Regions from separate parts of the Tepidibacillus infernus genome, predicted to be linked through region 2. Evidence: a T-box and tRNA genes for the amino acid it is inferred to sense, from the RefSeq annotation. Region 2 holds a T-box; the other holds one or more tRNA genes.
The links. A T-box is a leader RNA that pairs with one kind of tRNA and senses whether it is charged. The one in region 2 lies ahead of proS (proline--tRNA ligase), so its partner is inferred to be a tRNA-Pro.

Region 1: it has a tRNA-Pro gene. The T-box ahead of proS (proline--tRNA ligase) is inferred to sense a tRNA for this amino acid. The anticodon was not compared.

Annotation. Positions count from the first base shown of each region.
Region 1 covers NZ_JBLWFI010000001.1:989,625-997,163, forward strand. Annotated here, with positions in the region: gene TEPIDINF_RS05020 (CheR family methyltransferase) at 1-189, opposite strand, end outside; gene ndk (nucleoside-diphosphate kinase) at 350-793, opposite strand; gene hepT (heptaprenyl diphosphate synthase component II) at 928-1,893, opposite strand; gene TEPIDINF_RS05035 (demethylmenaquinone methyltransferase) at 1,964-2,698, opposite strand; gene TEPIDINF_RS05040 (heptaprenyl diphosphate synthase component 1) at 2,730-3,533, opposite strand; gene TEPIDINF_RS05045 (hypothetical protein) at 3,634-4,149, opposite strand; gene mtrB (trp RNA-binding attenuation protein MtrB) at 4,223-4,444, opposite strand; tRNA gene TEPIDINF_RS05055 (tRNA-Pro) at 4,540-4,616, opposite strand; gene folE (GTP cyclohydrolase I FolE) at 4,699-5,262, opposite strand; gene TEPIDINF_RS05065 (HU family DNA-binding protein) at 5,379-5,651, opposite strand; gene spoIVA (stage IV sporulation protein A) at 5,863-7,341, opposite strand.
Region 2 covers NZ_JBLWFI010000001.1:1,459,977-1,467,515, forward strand. Annotated here, with positions in the region: gene TEPIDINF_RS07365 (flavodoxin family protein) at 1-7, shown strand, start outside; gene TEPIDINF_RS07370 (NAD(P)/FAD-dependent oxidoreductase) at 307-1,857, shown strand; gene TEPIDINF_RS07375 (hypothetical protein) at 2,111-2,719, shown strand; T-box leader at 2,806-3,016, shown strand; gene proS (proline--tRNA ligase) at 3,064-4,506, shown strand; gene TEPIDINF_RS07385 (MFS transporter) at 4,669-5,898, shown strand; gene TEPIDINF_RS07390 (hypothetical protein) at 5,991-6,263, shown strand; gene TEPIDINF_RS07395 (tripartite tricarboxylate transporter permease) at 6,345-7,539, shown strand, end outside.

The DNA.
Region 1 (7,539 bases), 470 kb from region 2:
TTCAGCAAAAAGTTGTTGATCTTTCTCAAGTGCATGAAAATAGTCTACAAAATTAGCGTATCCTCGCTTCATTCTTAATGAATTAAGCCTTCTTTTCATTTGTGCTTCTTTATATAAAGATAAATCAATACCCGTTTTTTTCTTTATTTTTTGTATAAATTGATAATAATCTTGATCTAACGCTGTCATTCTACTTCTCCTCGAATGTTCAATAATCTAATCTCTGTTTAATGATATTCTCCATTAAATAGATAAAATCCTCCATCAAGTATAAAAACATAAAAGACTACTGACTTTACAACAGTAGTCTTTCAAGTAAAAAAATTGTCCAAATGCTGGGTTTTTAACTCTATATCCAGCGATTGATATCCTTATTATATGTAAGTAGTTCTTCCTCATTGAAAAATAATTGAATTTCACGTTGAGCGCTTTCTAGAGAGTCAGAACCATGAATGACATTCATACTAACATTAACTCCATAATCGCCTCTAATCGTTCCAGAAGCAGCTTCTGCAGGGTTTGTCTTCCCCATCATATTTCTCGCTACTTGTACGACATTTTTCCCTTCCCAAACCATCGCAAAAACTGGACCAGATGTTATAAAATCAACTAATTCGGGAAAGAAAGGCTTTTCTTTATGCTCTTGATAGTGTTTTTCTGCTAGTTCTGAATCGATCATCATCAATTTAGCACCTATAAGCTGAAATCCTTTCTCCTCAAATTTTGCTACGATTTTACCAATTAAAGATCTTTGCACACCATCTGGTTTAACCATTAGAAAAGTTCTTTCCATATTGATACCCCCATAAAATGTAGTAAGATGCCAACGAAATTTTAACAAATTTTTCATACTATTTCAACTATGAGAAAAATTCATTCATCAAATGATAAAAAAAACCAAAGTCGATATAACTTTGGTTTGAAAGACTAATAAGTGCGATCTCCGATAAAATCACTAATTTCTAATAAAGTTTTTCTTTCTTTAATATTAGGTAGTTCCATTAAAGCTTTTTTGGCTTTTTGAATATATGTTTGTGCTAACTCTTTTGAATAGTCAATTCCTTCAGACTTGCGAACAATGTCTACCATTTCATCCATCTGTTCTTGAAGGTGATCACTCTTTACCATCCGTTGTAGTTTTTCCTTATCCTTGGAGTAATGCAATGCATACAATGCAGGTATTGTAATATTACCTTGACGAAGGTCACTTCCAGCAGGTTTTCCAAGTTGTTCTGTTGTTCCTGTAAAATCTAAAATATCATCTACAATTTGAAAAGCCATCCCTACATTATAACCATATTGATATAGCCTTCTTACCGTTTTGAGATCTGCATTACTGGCTAGACCCCCTAATTTACAGGAAATCGCAATAAGAAGCGCAGTTTTACGTTTTATCCTTCTTAAATATTGTTTTAATGATTGGTTCCAGTTATTAAAATCTTTAATTTGTTCAATTTCTCCTTCACACATACGAACAATTGCATTTGAAAGAGTTTGGTGAATCTCAGGGTTTTCAAATTCAGTAATTAACATTAAAGCTTCGGCAAAAATATAATCACCAGTATACATCGCAATTTTATTATCCCATTGCGCTTTTACGGTTAATTTACCACGCCTTTTATCTGCATCGTCAATCACATCATCGTGGACAAGGGTGGCCATATGTATTAATTCAAGAGCAGCAGCCACTTTTTTCAGCTTATCAAAATCATATTGCCCAAAATGGCCAGATAACAACACAAAAACAGGACGAATTCTCTTTCCCCCAGCTTTTAATAAATGATTAGCAGATTGATTTAATATTCCTTGATCTGTTGTAATCGCACGAGATAATTCTTTTTCTATTTCATTTATATCTTTTTTCATTCTGTAGTAAATATCTACAAGCTTCATTCATTTCACCTTGTTTTTTAATGATAAAGAAAGGTAACTTTCTTTTCTGTTTTTTTCTATCTATTCTTATCTATCTATTTTCTTTTTTATGCCCAATATGAAGAGCAGCAATTCCGCCTGTAAGTGGATAGACTTCGACCTTTTCCATCCCTACTTTTTCAAAAATAGCAGCAAGCTCTTGTTGATCAGGAAAATTGGTTAATGATTCAGGTAACCATGCATATTGTTCATATCGATTTGCAAATAATTTACCTAACCATGGGAGTATTTTATAAAAGTAAAAAAAGTAAATTTTACGAAATATTGGCCAGTTTGGTTTAGATAATTCAAGAGAAACTACTTTACCTCCTGGCTTAATTACTCTAAGCATTTCAGATAAAACGGTTTCAATGTCTGGAACATTTCTTAAGGCAAAACCAATGGTTGCATGGTCAAATGTATCATCAGGAAAAGGTAATTTCATTGCATTCCCATTAATTAATTCAATCTGCTTGTCCAAACCTTGTTCCTGGACTTTCTTTTTTCCAATTTTTAACATATTTTTACTGAAATCAAGACCAACGATTCTCCCAGTTTTTGAAGCCTTTGCTAATGCAATCGTCCAATCAGCTGTACCGCAAGCTACGTCTAGCGCTTTATCACCTTGTTGGACTTTCATCTTCTTCATGGTGAAATTCCGCCATGCTTTATGCCGACGGAAACTAAGCAAAGTATTCATTAAGTCATATTTACTTGCAATATTTTCAAAGACGGAATGAACAAATTCCTCTTTCTTTTTTCCTCGTATAAGAACCTGTTTTTCCACTTAAAGTCCCCCTCCATTTTCTTAGAAGTTTCTAACTTCTTTCAACCATATTTATCGGCTGTTGAAGTAGATGAGAGAATTGGTCTAGAAGCAATAGTAACTCTCCTTTTACCATTCCATTCTCTATACTTTGAATCCTTTCTTCAATGTTTCTATATAGTCCTTGTAACATTTCTTCTATTTTTTCTGGGATTAAATGCTTTTGAAAAAATGGTTTATTTGCAAAATGATTCACAAATAGGTGGGGAAAATCGATTAGGGAAAAGAGTAACACAAAATCTTCAATGATTCGTTTCCATAAAATCTTATGCTCTGAAGAATTTAGTTCGTCTACAAATTGAATGTATAGATCACTCTCTTTTACTTTTATCAATTCTACTAGTTGGGTCATTGATTGGAAACCTTCCCCATTATTTTGCGTATATAATTTCATTTTTGCAATATTGATATTTCGAATTCCTTTTGCTAATTTTTTTACCCCGTCTATTAAATTATTTTTAGAAAGTAAGGAATAATATTGGCTACTGTAGTAATCGCCTGCCAAGATAGAAAGTTGTCTTCTTCTGACTTCTTTGTCATTATATTCCTTTTGATTCGTGATTGTTTCATGTATATCAAGTCCCAATTGGACTAGCCCTGTTGTTACACAATAAGATCTCCGTTTATATTGAGGAACAGAGGCAAAATAGAAAAATAAATTTAGTAATTCAAGACGAAAAATAGAGATTTTAGGTAATGTTACATATTTTTCAATAAACAAATTTTGAGAAAGTTGATTGATCTCAGCCACAATTTCTTCTATTTCTCTACGGAAAGTACTATGCGTCATTGTCATTTGATATCCCCCAGATTTTAAACTACATAAATTCACTTCCGAACACAAGTATAACATAATTATCTGATAGGTAACAGGAATTATCAATACCACTTTTTCTCTATCGGATCGCATTTCCATAATTCAAACCAAAATATTGGTCTAAGAAATCTTTATTCGACATTGATGATCCTAATTTCATTGTTCGATTATTCATAATATCTTCTTTTTTTGCTGAAGTTGCAACAAATATTTTTTCTGAGTCCTTTAGAAACACTCGTAAGAATATTTCATTAACATTATTTTTTTCAACAAATCCTTTTTGAATCAATGTAAATAAATCTAGATAAACAACTTCCGGATCAAGTACTTCATCAGAAGTTAATGTAAGATCGACGGACAATGTATTATGGTCCCAGATTACTTTTTTGATCGGTAAGTGAAGGGGAATTGAGCTAATAAAATCAACAAGATTATCATTTGAAAGCACCATGTTTTTTTGTATTTTAAAGACTGGTAAATCATAATTGATTTGAGCTATTTTGGCATTGGGGATTAAAGAAATCATAAATGCAATGATCACAGATAATGTTAAAGCTGCCACCATTCCTTTGGAAACATGTTTATATGCATGCATTGAAATACACCTCCAATACATTGTACAAAAAAAACAAGCCGGCTATTCCAGCTTGTTCGAAAAAATCATTTTTTTAATCCTCAGTTGAAATGATGCCATAAGGGGTAAAGATTTCTGCTTTCCCTCGCACTTTGACCGCAGAAGTATGTTCAGTAAATTGTGCGATCATGACTTCTCCTCGATCTAATTTCTCAAGATGGTGAAATTTGGTATCTTGCCCGCGAGTAAGCCCGATCACATTCACTCCATTTTCCTTCGCTTTAATCACAAAAAAGGAATTGTCTTGATTATTCATTTTGATCCCCACTTTTATCCAGACTATGTATATTTAATGTAAAACCACTCCATTCAATGTTCCCATTGAAGAAGTGGTTATGTATATGGAAAGAATGGTCGGAACGACAGGATTTGAACCTGCGACCTCACCCACCCCAAGGGTGCGCGCTACCGAGCTGCGCCACGTCCCGACTAAAATAGCAACATATTTTATTATATCTAATTAATTATATTTTTCAAGCCCAATTTTTATTCATCAGTTCCTTCAAGTCATTATGAACGAATTAATTGTAGAATTTCATTTCGTAATTGCGGATCTTCTTTATAAATTCCTCTAGCAGTAATTGTGACGGTTTTAGAGCCAGGCTTTTTTACTCCTCGCATCGTCATACACATATGTTCTGCTTCTATCATGACTAAAACTCCAAAAGGTTCTAATTTTTCCATGATCGCATCCGCAATCGTATCAGTCATTCTTTCTTGTAACTGAGGTCTTTTAGCAACAGCTTCAACAGCTCTAGCCAATTTACTTAAGCCAGTCACTCTTCCATCTCTTGGTATATATGCTACATGCGCAATACCAAAAAAAGGAACTAAATGATGTTCACAAGTAGAATAAAAAGGGATATCTTTGACTAATACAACTTCCTCGTGTTTTTCACTAAAAATCACATCAAAATAATCTTTTGGATCCTGTTCTAAACCAACGAAAATCTCCTCGTACATACGTGCCACTCTTGCTGGTGTTTCTAATAACCCTTCTCTTTCAGGGTCTTCACCAATGGACTTTAAAATAACTTTAACCGCTTCTTCTATTTGTTTATGATTAACGCCCATTTATCTTGCCTCCTTCTAACTCCAAAAGCAAAATTAATGTTAGCATAATTAAATATTAAAAGCAAAAAAGAAGAGTTACACAAGTGTAACTCTTCTTTACTGTATGTAACACATTATTACTTAAGTGCATCCTTCAATGCTTTACCTGGTTTGAAAGCAGGTACCTTGCTAGCGGCAATTTCAATTTCTTCCCCAGTTTGTGGGTTGCGCCCTTTACGAGCAGCACGCTCACGAACTTCAAAATTACCAAAACCAATGATTTGAACTTTGTCGTTTGTAGCAAGAGCATCAGAAATAGAAGCAAATACAGCGTCTACAGCTTTGGTAGCATCCTTTTTCGTTAACTCTGTCATTTCAGCAACTTTTGCGATTAATTCCGTTTTATTCAATGTATTCACCTCCTCCCAAGGTAAAAATCTTGTTATATCCTTGTGTTACCGTTTCTTAGAAATTTATACATGTTTCAACAAGGATTTTCCAAAATTTTTATAGACAAGCATATAGTAATATACAAACGCTGTAATTTCAAGGATTTTCTTTAGAAAGACATAAAAAAAGCACTACTATGAGTGCTTTTTGGTATTATATTCCATTTATTTGCTATAAAATAATAGCTATGAGTCCTCCTGACCCTTCATTTATAATTCTCTCTAATGTTTCTTTTAATTTATACCTCGCATTATCTGGCATCATGGAGAGTTTCGCTTGGATCCCGTCACGAACAATACTTGCTAATGATCTACCAAAGATATCGGACTCCCACATTTTTAATGGGTCATCTTCAAAATCCTGCATTAAATACCGTAATAATTCTTCACTTTGTTTTTCTGTTCCGATAATCGGTGCAAACTCGGACTCAACATCTACTTTAATCATATGAATAGATGGTGCAGTTGCTTTTAAGCGCACACCAAACCTTGAACCCTGTCTGATCAATTCTGGTTCGTCCAAAGTCATATCTTCTATAACAGGATTAGCGATACCATAACCTGTTTGTTGCACCATGGTTAAAGCTTCTGCCACTTTGTCATATTCTTTTTTCGCATGGGTAAATTCAACCATAAGTTGGAGTAAATGATCTTTTCCTTTGATTTCTACTCCAACGATCTCCATTAAAATTTGATCATAAAGCTCATCTGGAGCAAATAAATCAATTTCTGCTACCCCTTGGCCCATATTCATGTCAGCTAATATAGCATCAGCAATAAATTCATAGTTTTTAAATTGGTCTACGACAACGCGCACATCACGTAATCTACGAATATCTTTGACCGTTTCTTGAACAGACTCTTCAAAGTTCTTTCTGAGCCAATGTTCTTTATTTAAAACCATGACCCAGCTAGGTAGATTTACATTGACCTCATGCACTGGGAATTCGAATAAGACTTCACGTAATACACCAACAATATCTTCCTCTTGCATATTGGCTACACTCATTGCAAGAACAGGAATATCATATTTTTCTGCTAATTCACTTCTTAGGGAATCTACCCGTTCCGAATATGGTTCAGTGGTATTGATCACCATGACAAAGGGTTTGCCTACCTCTTTTAATTCTTCAACTACTCTTTCCTCAGCGGATACATAGGATTCCCTTGGAATTTCTGTAATCGAACCATCGGTCGTCATCACTACACCTAATGTGGAGTGATCTTGGATTACTTTTCTTGTTCCAATTTCAGCTGCTTCTTGGAAAGGAACTGGGTCTTCGAACCATGGTGTATTTACCATTCTTGGACCATTTTCGTCCTCATATCCCTTAGCGCCTTCAACAGTATAACCAACACAATCGACTAGGCGAATGTTGATGTCTAATCCTTCATCCACATGGACTTCAACCGCTTGGTTTGGTACAAATTTTGGTTCAGTTGTCATGATTGTACGTCCTGCAGCACTTTGTGGTAATTCATCCGTTGCTCTTAGTTTGTCGTTTTCATTTTGAATATTAGGAATAACTAATGATTCCATGAATTTCTTAATAAATGTTGACTTTCCTGTTCGGACGGCCCCAACAACACCTATGTATATGTCTCCACCTGTCCGTTCTGCAATATCTTTAAAGATATCAAACTTTTCCACAGTATCCCTCCTCGATTAAAATCAACACTTGTATCTCCATATCCCTTATGATATTAACCATCCCTCCCCATACAGTCATAAATCGACTCGTACCATAAAATTGGACAGTATAAATATATGAGACTTTATTGCCAATATGACGTAAAATAAAAACTTTCATCAGTTTGCTAATAAAAAATTTTCCTTAGCAAATTCTTA
Region 2 (7,539 bases):
GGAGTAGGAACATGAAAGAGTGCTCATTCAATTGGGAATAGAGCACTCTATTTTAATATTTTTTAATAATGTCATAGAGAACCTTGAATCCGATGAACTTGTAGGATTGATGTTTTAGCTTTTCACTTAGAACTTTATCCCCCCCTTAGTTCGACAATTTGTCCAAATTAACAAAAATATGATATAGAAACAATGTACACATCAATTAAAATACGAACATTAAATAAATATTAAAAAATATTGTTTGTATTTTAGCTATTCTATGTTATCATTATGAATGGAAATTCAGGAATGAGGGTGATAAAGATGAACACACAAAATTATTATGATGTAATCCTTGTTGGTGCTGGACCAGCTGGAATTTCTGCAAGCTATGAATTAACCAAGTTAAATCCAGAATTAAAAGTGATTCTCATAGACAAAGGACAAGATATCTATCATCGTTCATGTCCTATTCATAAAGGAATTTTAACGGAATGCCCGACAACTAAAAGATTTGAATATCAAAGCTGTTACCCAACCTGTGCCCTTACAGGAGGATGGGGTGGCTCAGGTGCATTTTCCGATGGAAAGTTTAACATCACCACGGATTTTGGTGGCTGGATGGGAGATTATATTCCTTCCGCTGAGTTACTAGATCTGATTGAATATGTGGATCAAATCAATCTTTCTTTTGGTGCTACGGAAGAAACACATGGTAGTTTGCAAGTTTCGGAAACGATAAAAGCATTGGAACATGAAATTGATGAATTAGAAATATTAATCGACGAAGATACAACGTTAGAACAAAAAAAACAATTAAAAGCAAAGAAAAAAGAACTTTATTCTTTAAAAAAAATTCATGAAATTGAACAAAGGGCCACATCAGTGGGTATGAAACTATTAAAAGCAAAAGTCCGCCACTTGGGGACCGAAGAAAATTTAAAGATCTTAACTCGAATCTATGAATATTTAAAAGATCGATTAGAGATTCGACATCGTACAAAAGTAAAAGAAATCATCGTTGAAAATCAACAGATGAAAGGTATAGTTTTAGAAAACGATGAAATTCTTTTTTCCGATCACGTCTTTATTGCTCCAGGAAGAGATGGAAGTGAATGGTTAGCCAATCTTTTGAAAGAACAAGGTCTTACTCTAACCAATAACCAAGTAGACATTGGTGTTCGAGTGGAAGTGCCTAATACGGTGATGACAGATATCAATGAACATCTGTATGAAGCAAAACTCATTTATAACACCCCTACTTTTAATAATACTGTCCGAACCTTTTGTTCAAACCCTTCAGGTCGTGTAGTGATTGAAAATCATAGTGGTGTGATGACTGTAAATGGCCATGCTTTTAAAGAAGATTACGAAAAGCAATTTAATACTAATTTAGCCTTGCTTGTTTCCCATCATTTTACAGAGCCATTCAACGAACCGATTCAATATGCCAAATATATTTCTCGTTTGGCCAATATGTTAAGTAATGGGAATGTGATTGTTCAGCGTTTCGGCGATCTTAAGAAAGGCAGACGCTCAACAGAAAAACGAATGAAAAAAGGATTTATTGAACCAACCTTAAAAACAGCCATTCCAGGTGATTTAGCACTGGTTCTTCCCCATCGCACGGTAACGAGTCTCATTGAAATGATTGAAGCATTAGATAAAGTTTCACCTGGTTTTGCAAGTGAGCATACACTTTTATATGGAGTTGAAGCAAAATTTTATTCAGCTCGACCAAAGCTAAAGAATACATTTGAAACAGAAATTAAAGGCTTGTATGTCGGTGGCGACGGAGCAGGTGTTACAAGAGGCCTTGCCCAAGCAAGCGCTTGTGGTGTCGTTGTGGCAAGGGATATATTAAAACAAAAATAAGCATCGTTCGTTAAGTCCACTTCTCTTTTGAAGTGGATTTTCTCTGTTGACAGAACACCCGTTAAGCTGTATAATTTTCGCATACGAACATATATTCCCAATCGGTTTTACTTCCATTTTATCATCTTCTAAGGTACAATATAGTTATATAGCTAATTTTTTGATCGATTTTTGTTAAGAGTTGTACAAGCTTATTCAGTTACATTTTTGAAAAATACATGTTCGTAATAATCTTAAGATGGGGTGTTTACGAATGAACGAAGAAATTTTATTTCAAATCCTTAACGAATTAAAAGAAGTTAAGCAATCCATGGCCACTAAAGAAGAACTTGAATCTTTCAAACAAGCTACTAAGGTTGAATTTGAATCTTTCAGACTAACTACGAAAGACGAACTAAATGCAATCCGTCAATCTATGGCTACCAAAGACGAACTTGATTCCATCAGACAATCCATGGCCACTAAAGACGAACTTGATTCCATCAGACAATCCATGGCCACTAAAGACGAACTTGATTCCATCAGACAATCTATGGCCACTAAAGACGAACTTGATTCCATCAGACAATCTATGGCCACTAAAGACGAACTTGAGTCCATCAGACAATCCATGGCTACCAAAGACGAACTTGAGTCCATCAGACAATCTATGGCTACAAAGAAAGATCTTGAGAAAATGGCGACAAAAGAAGACTTTGATGCACTAAAACTTGCTATTTTAGAGCTATCCGCAAACGTTAATCATATCATGGAAAATATGACTACAAAAGAAGATCTTAAATACCTTGAAGCTAAACTAATTGAACATGATAAACAAATTTATAAATTTAAAGACTTTGTTTCATTACTTACTGCAAAATAACCTAAATAAACTAAAAACTATATTTTCTTGTATACTTGACTTTTTATTTTCAATCGTTATAATAAAATAACAATTAACCTAATAAATGCAATTCGATGAAGGAACTAGTATGTTTGTTTCGATTGCTATAGAGAGAAGAACCTTGGCTGCAAGTTCTTCCAATCTACAAACAGAACCCATTCCCGAGAAATCTGTGAGGAACTGATCGTTCCCCTTACGTTACAAGGGTTGAGTGAACACATATGATTTTTTCTATGTGTTAATAAAGGTGGTACCACGGAGTCTTTCGTCCTTTAGGATGAAATGGCTCCTTATTTTTTACCATTAAAAAAGGAGCGTTAGAAATGGAAGACAAAAAGTTTGTTAAAGAAATCCAGAGTAAAGAAGAAGATTATTCCCGCTGGTATTTAGATATTGTGAAAAAGGCAGATTTAATGGATTACGGTCCTGTCAAAGGAACAATGGTAATTAAACCATATGGTTATGCCATTTGGGAAAATATGCAAAAGGAACTTGACTCTAGAATTAAAGAAACTGGACATGATAATGCCTATTTCCCACTCTTAATCCCTGAATCCTATTTACAAAAAGAAATGAGTCACGTTGAAGGTTTTGCACCGGAAGTTGCATGGGTTACTCAAGGCGGAAATGAGCCTTTAGAGGAACGCCTTGTGGTTCGTCCAACCTCTGAAACCATTATCTGCTCGATGATGAGCCAATGGATTCAATCTTATCGTGATCTACCTATGAAATTAAACCAATGGGCTAATGTGATGCGCTGGGAGAAAAGTACGAAACCATTTTTACGTACATCTGAATTCTTATGGCAAGAAGGTCATACTGCTCATTCTACAAATGAAGAAGCAGAAGAAGAAGCGTTAACAATGTTAGAAGTATATCGATCTTTTGTTGAAGAAGTCCTTGCTATGCCTGTTATCGTTGGTAAGAAAACTGAAAATGAAAAGTTTGCTGGTGCTGATCATACTTATAGTATTGAGGCTTTAATGAGTGACGGTAAAGCATTACAAGCTGGTACTTCACATAATTTAGGCCAAAATTTCTCTAAAGTATTTGAGATTCAATTTTCCGACCAAAACAATACGTTACAATATGTTTACCAAACCTCATGGGGATCTTCGACTCGAATGATCGGTGGCCTGATTATGACCCATAGTGATGACCGTGGTCTTGCTTTACCTCCTCGTGTCGCACCTTTTCAAGTGGTTATCGTACCAATCCTTCGTGGTGATAAAGAGGGAGTAAAAATAAAAGCTCAAGAAATAGCCCAACAATTAAAACAACAAGGTGTACGCGTAAAAGTAGACGACCGTGAAGAATATACACCTGGATGGAAATTCAATGAGTATGAAATGCGTGGCGTACCAATCCGAATCGAACTAGGCCCTAAAGATATGGAGAAAGGACAATTTGTTTTAGCAAGAAGGGACACTGGTGAAAAAGAGTTTCTTCCTCTTGCTAATATTGTTGAAACGATTAAAATTAAGTTAGATCAAATTCAAGAAGATATGTTTAATAAAGCAAAAGCATTTATGGAAACTCATACTTTTGAAGTAAATAGCATTGAGGAAATGAAAGAACAATTGCTAAAAGAAAAAGGCTTTATGCAAAGCTGGTGGTGTGAGGATATCGCTTGTTTAGATAAAATAAAAGAAGAAACCGGAGCAACGGCTCGTAATATCCCATTTAAACAAAGAGAAGGTAGCGGAAAATGTGTGTGCTGTGGAAAAGAAAGTACCACTACTGTTATGTTTGCCCGTGCTTATTAACATGAAAAGAACCTGACAAACGAATTGTCAGGTTCTTGTTTTTATATAGGATTTTCATCTATTTTAAAGAATATTTTTCTAGTATCTTTGAAAAAATAGTATCGTGCTTCAACTAAGAATGAAGGATGTGTTTTAAACTTGTCCTCCCAAAAACCAACTGGAATGACCGTTTTAGCCATTGGGTCCATTCCTCTTATTATGACTTTAGGCAATTCTATGTTAATTCCCATATTACCGAAAATGAAATCAGAATTGGACTTATCCCAATTTCAAGTCAGCTTGACAATTACCGTTTTTTCTATAGCGGCAGCGATTACAATACCCATCTTAGGTTATCTATCTGACCGACTTTCTAGAAAAACAATTATCTTACCGGCTTTATTTCTTTATGGATTGGGTGGATTTTTAGCTGGAGCTGCGGCAGCTTGGTTTACTAAGCCATTTTTTTGGATAGTAATGGGACGCGCTTTACAAGGCATTGGTGCAGCTGGAACGGCTCCAATTGCCATGGCATTAACAGGTGATTTGTTTAAAGGTGGGGCACAGAGCAAAGTACTTGGCCTTGTAGAAGCTTCCAATGGATTTGGAAAGGTTCTATCCCCTATTGTCGGTTCCTTATTAGCTTTAATTTCCTGGTATGCCGTTTTTTGGGCTTTCCCGGCATTTTGCTCTGTTTCTATTCTATTAACCTGGATTTTCATTAGAGAAAATCCCAAAAAACAACCTCCTCCTCCTTTAGGACAGTATGTAAAAGGATTATTTTCTGTCTTTAAACATGAAGGAAGATGGCTATTTGTTACCTACCTAGCAGGTGCTACAGGTCTTTTCACATTGTTTGGAATCCTTTTTTATTTATCGAACACTTTGGAAAAAAAATATCATATTGATGGGGTTATTAAAGGTCTCATTCTTGCTATCCCCTTATTATTTATGATGACGACAGCATATATCACAGGTAGCAAAATTAAGAAAAAATTTTATCTGATGAAATCTTTAATTGTTATCGGATTAATTTTAATGACGATTTCTTTTGCTACGCTTATCTTTTTCACAAAACTCATCCCTTTTATTGCTGTATTAGTGATCAGCAGCGTTGGTACCGGAATGGTTCTCCCCTGTTTAAATAGCTTTATTACAGGTTCTGTGGAAAAAACAAGAAGAGGGTTCGTTACCTCTTTATATGGATCAGTTCGCTTCTTAGGAGTTGCTTTTGGCCCTCCAGTTTTTGGTTGGTTGATGGAATGGTCAAGAACAGGGATGTTTTTAAGTACAGCAGGTTTAACATTCATCGTTGCTATTTTATCTTTGGCCATGATTCATGTAAAACCACAATCCCCTTCATCAGAAGAGATTGAAAGCTTGTTTCAAAAATTAAAAATTCATTTTGAATAAAAAATAAGGTAAGAAATACACTACCAAAAGTCGCTGCTTATGGAATATACAAACTCCCAATAAACTTGCAATAGAAAAAGGAGGAAAATATTTTGCAAATCTATTTCTCCCCAGAATTGATTGCACAAGATACCCAAATTTTAAATATCGTAGACCAAAACCAAAAAGCGGTGGGATTTGTAACCATCATTTTCAACCAAAACAAAATTTACGTTCATGGAAACCTTGAAGAAGGTGGGGTTGAAGGAGATTTTAAGGATCTGATTAAGCCTTACTTAGGAGGGCTAAAAAAGGTAAAGTCAGAGGCTGATATTTATGCCTATTTATCGGTAGGAGGGAAAAAAATCCAATTGGAAGAAAATTAAAAAACACTTCCCAAAAAATAGGCACACTCCTGCTTTTCTAGGTGAATATCCTATCCCTGAACAGTATATGGGGGTGTAACAATGGATATTTTTCTACAACTTTTTGAACCAGTAAATCTTTTTGTCATGGCAATCGGTGTTTTGCTTGGCATCATTATTGGTGCTCTACCAGGGCTTACTCCAACAATGGGTGTGGCGATGGCGATTCCCTTTACATTCTCTTTGCCTGCTGAATATGGGCTGCTTTTATTAGGTGGCATATACAGTGGTGCCGTGTATGGTGGTTCTATTCCTGCCATCTTGTTTAATATTCCCGGTGCTCCTGCTTCTGTTGCCACAACCTTTGAAGGATACCCAATGGCACAAAAAGGTGAAGCGAAAAAAGCACTAGAGCTTTCTACAATTTCCTCGACAATAGGTGGAATACTGGGAATGCTCCTTTTATTGTATTTCGCACCTGTTTTCTCTGATTTTTCCTTACGTTTTGGAGCCACTGAAAATTTTTGGATCGCCATTTTTGGAATTACCATCATTGCAGTGATTTCTGATGGTTCAAGTATTAAAAATATGATCGGCGGTGCGGTTGGGATTCTCATTTCTATGATTGGGATTCATTCAATGACTGGAATGCCTCGTTTTACGTTTGGCATGAGTTCTTTTGTAGGAGGATTAAATGTCGTTTCCATTTTGATTGGACTCTTCGCCTTTCCTCAAGCATTGCGCTTAATTGAAAACTTGAGAAATCATCAACAAGGAAGCCAAATTTATCGATATTCTAGTTCAAAAAAAACTTCGCTTCTTTCTTCTTTTGCCGATGTCTTTAAAAACCTTAAAGCATTGTCACTAGGAAGCATTGTAGGGCTGATTGTTGGCGTTGCTCCAGGTGCAGGTGGAAATGTTGCAAGCATTATGGCTTATAATGAACTAAAGCGATTCTCGAAAAATAAAGAAGCCTTTGGCAAAGGAAATAAAGAAGGCATTATCGCATCGGAAAGTGCCAATAACGCTGAAGTTGGCGGTGCACTGATCCCCTTATTGACATTAGGGATTCCCGGATCACCCACATCAGCCATTTTTTTAGGTGGATTAATGATCCATGGAATTTGGCCTGGTCGGGATTTATTCGTCCAACATGCAGAGGTTGCTAATCTATTCCTTTATGGCATGTTAGTGATTCAAATTCTTCTCTTGTTGATTGGGTTGATTGCAATTCGTTACTTGAGTAAGTTGGTGAACGTCCCCAATTATTTTATGGCCCCGGTGATTATCTCTTTCT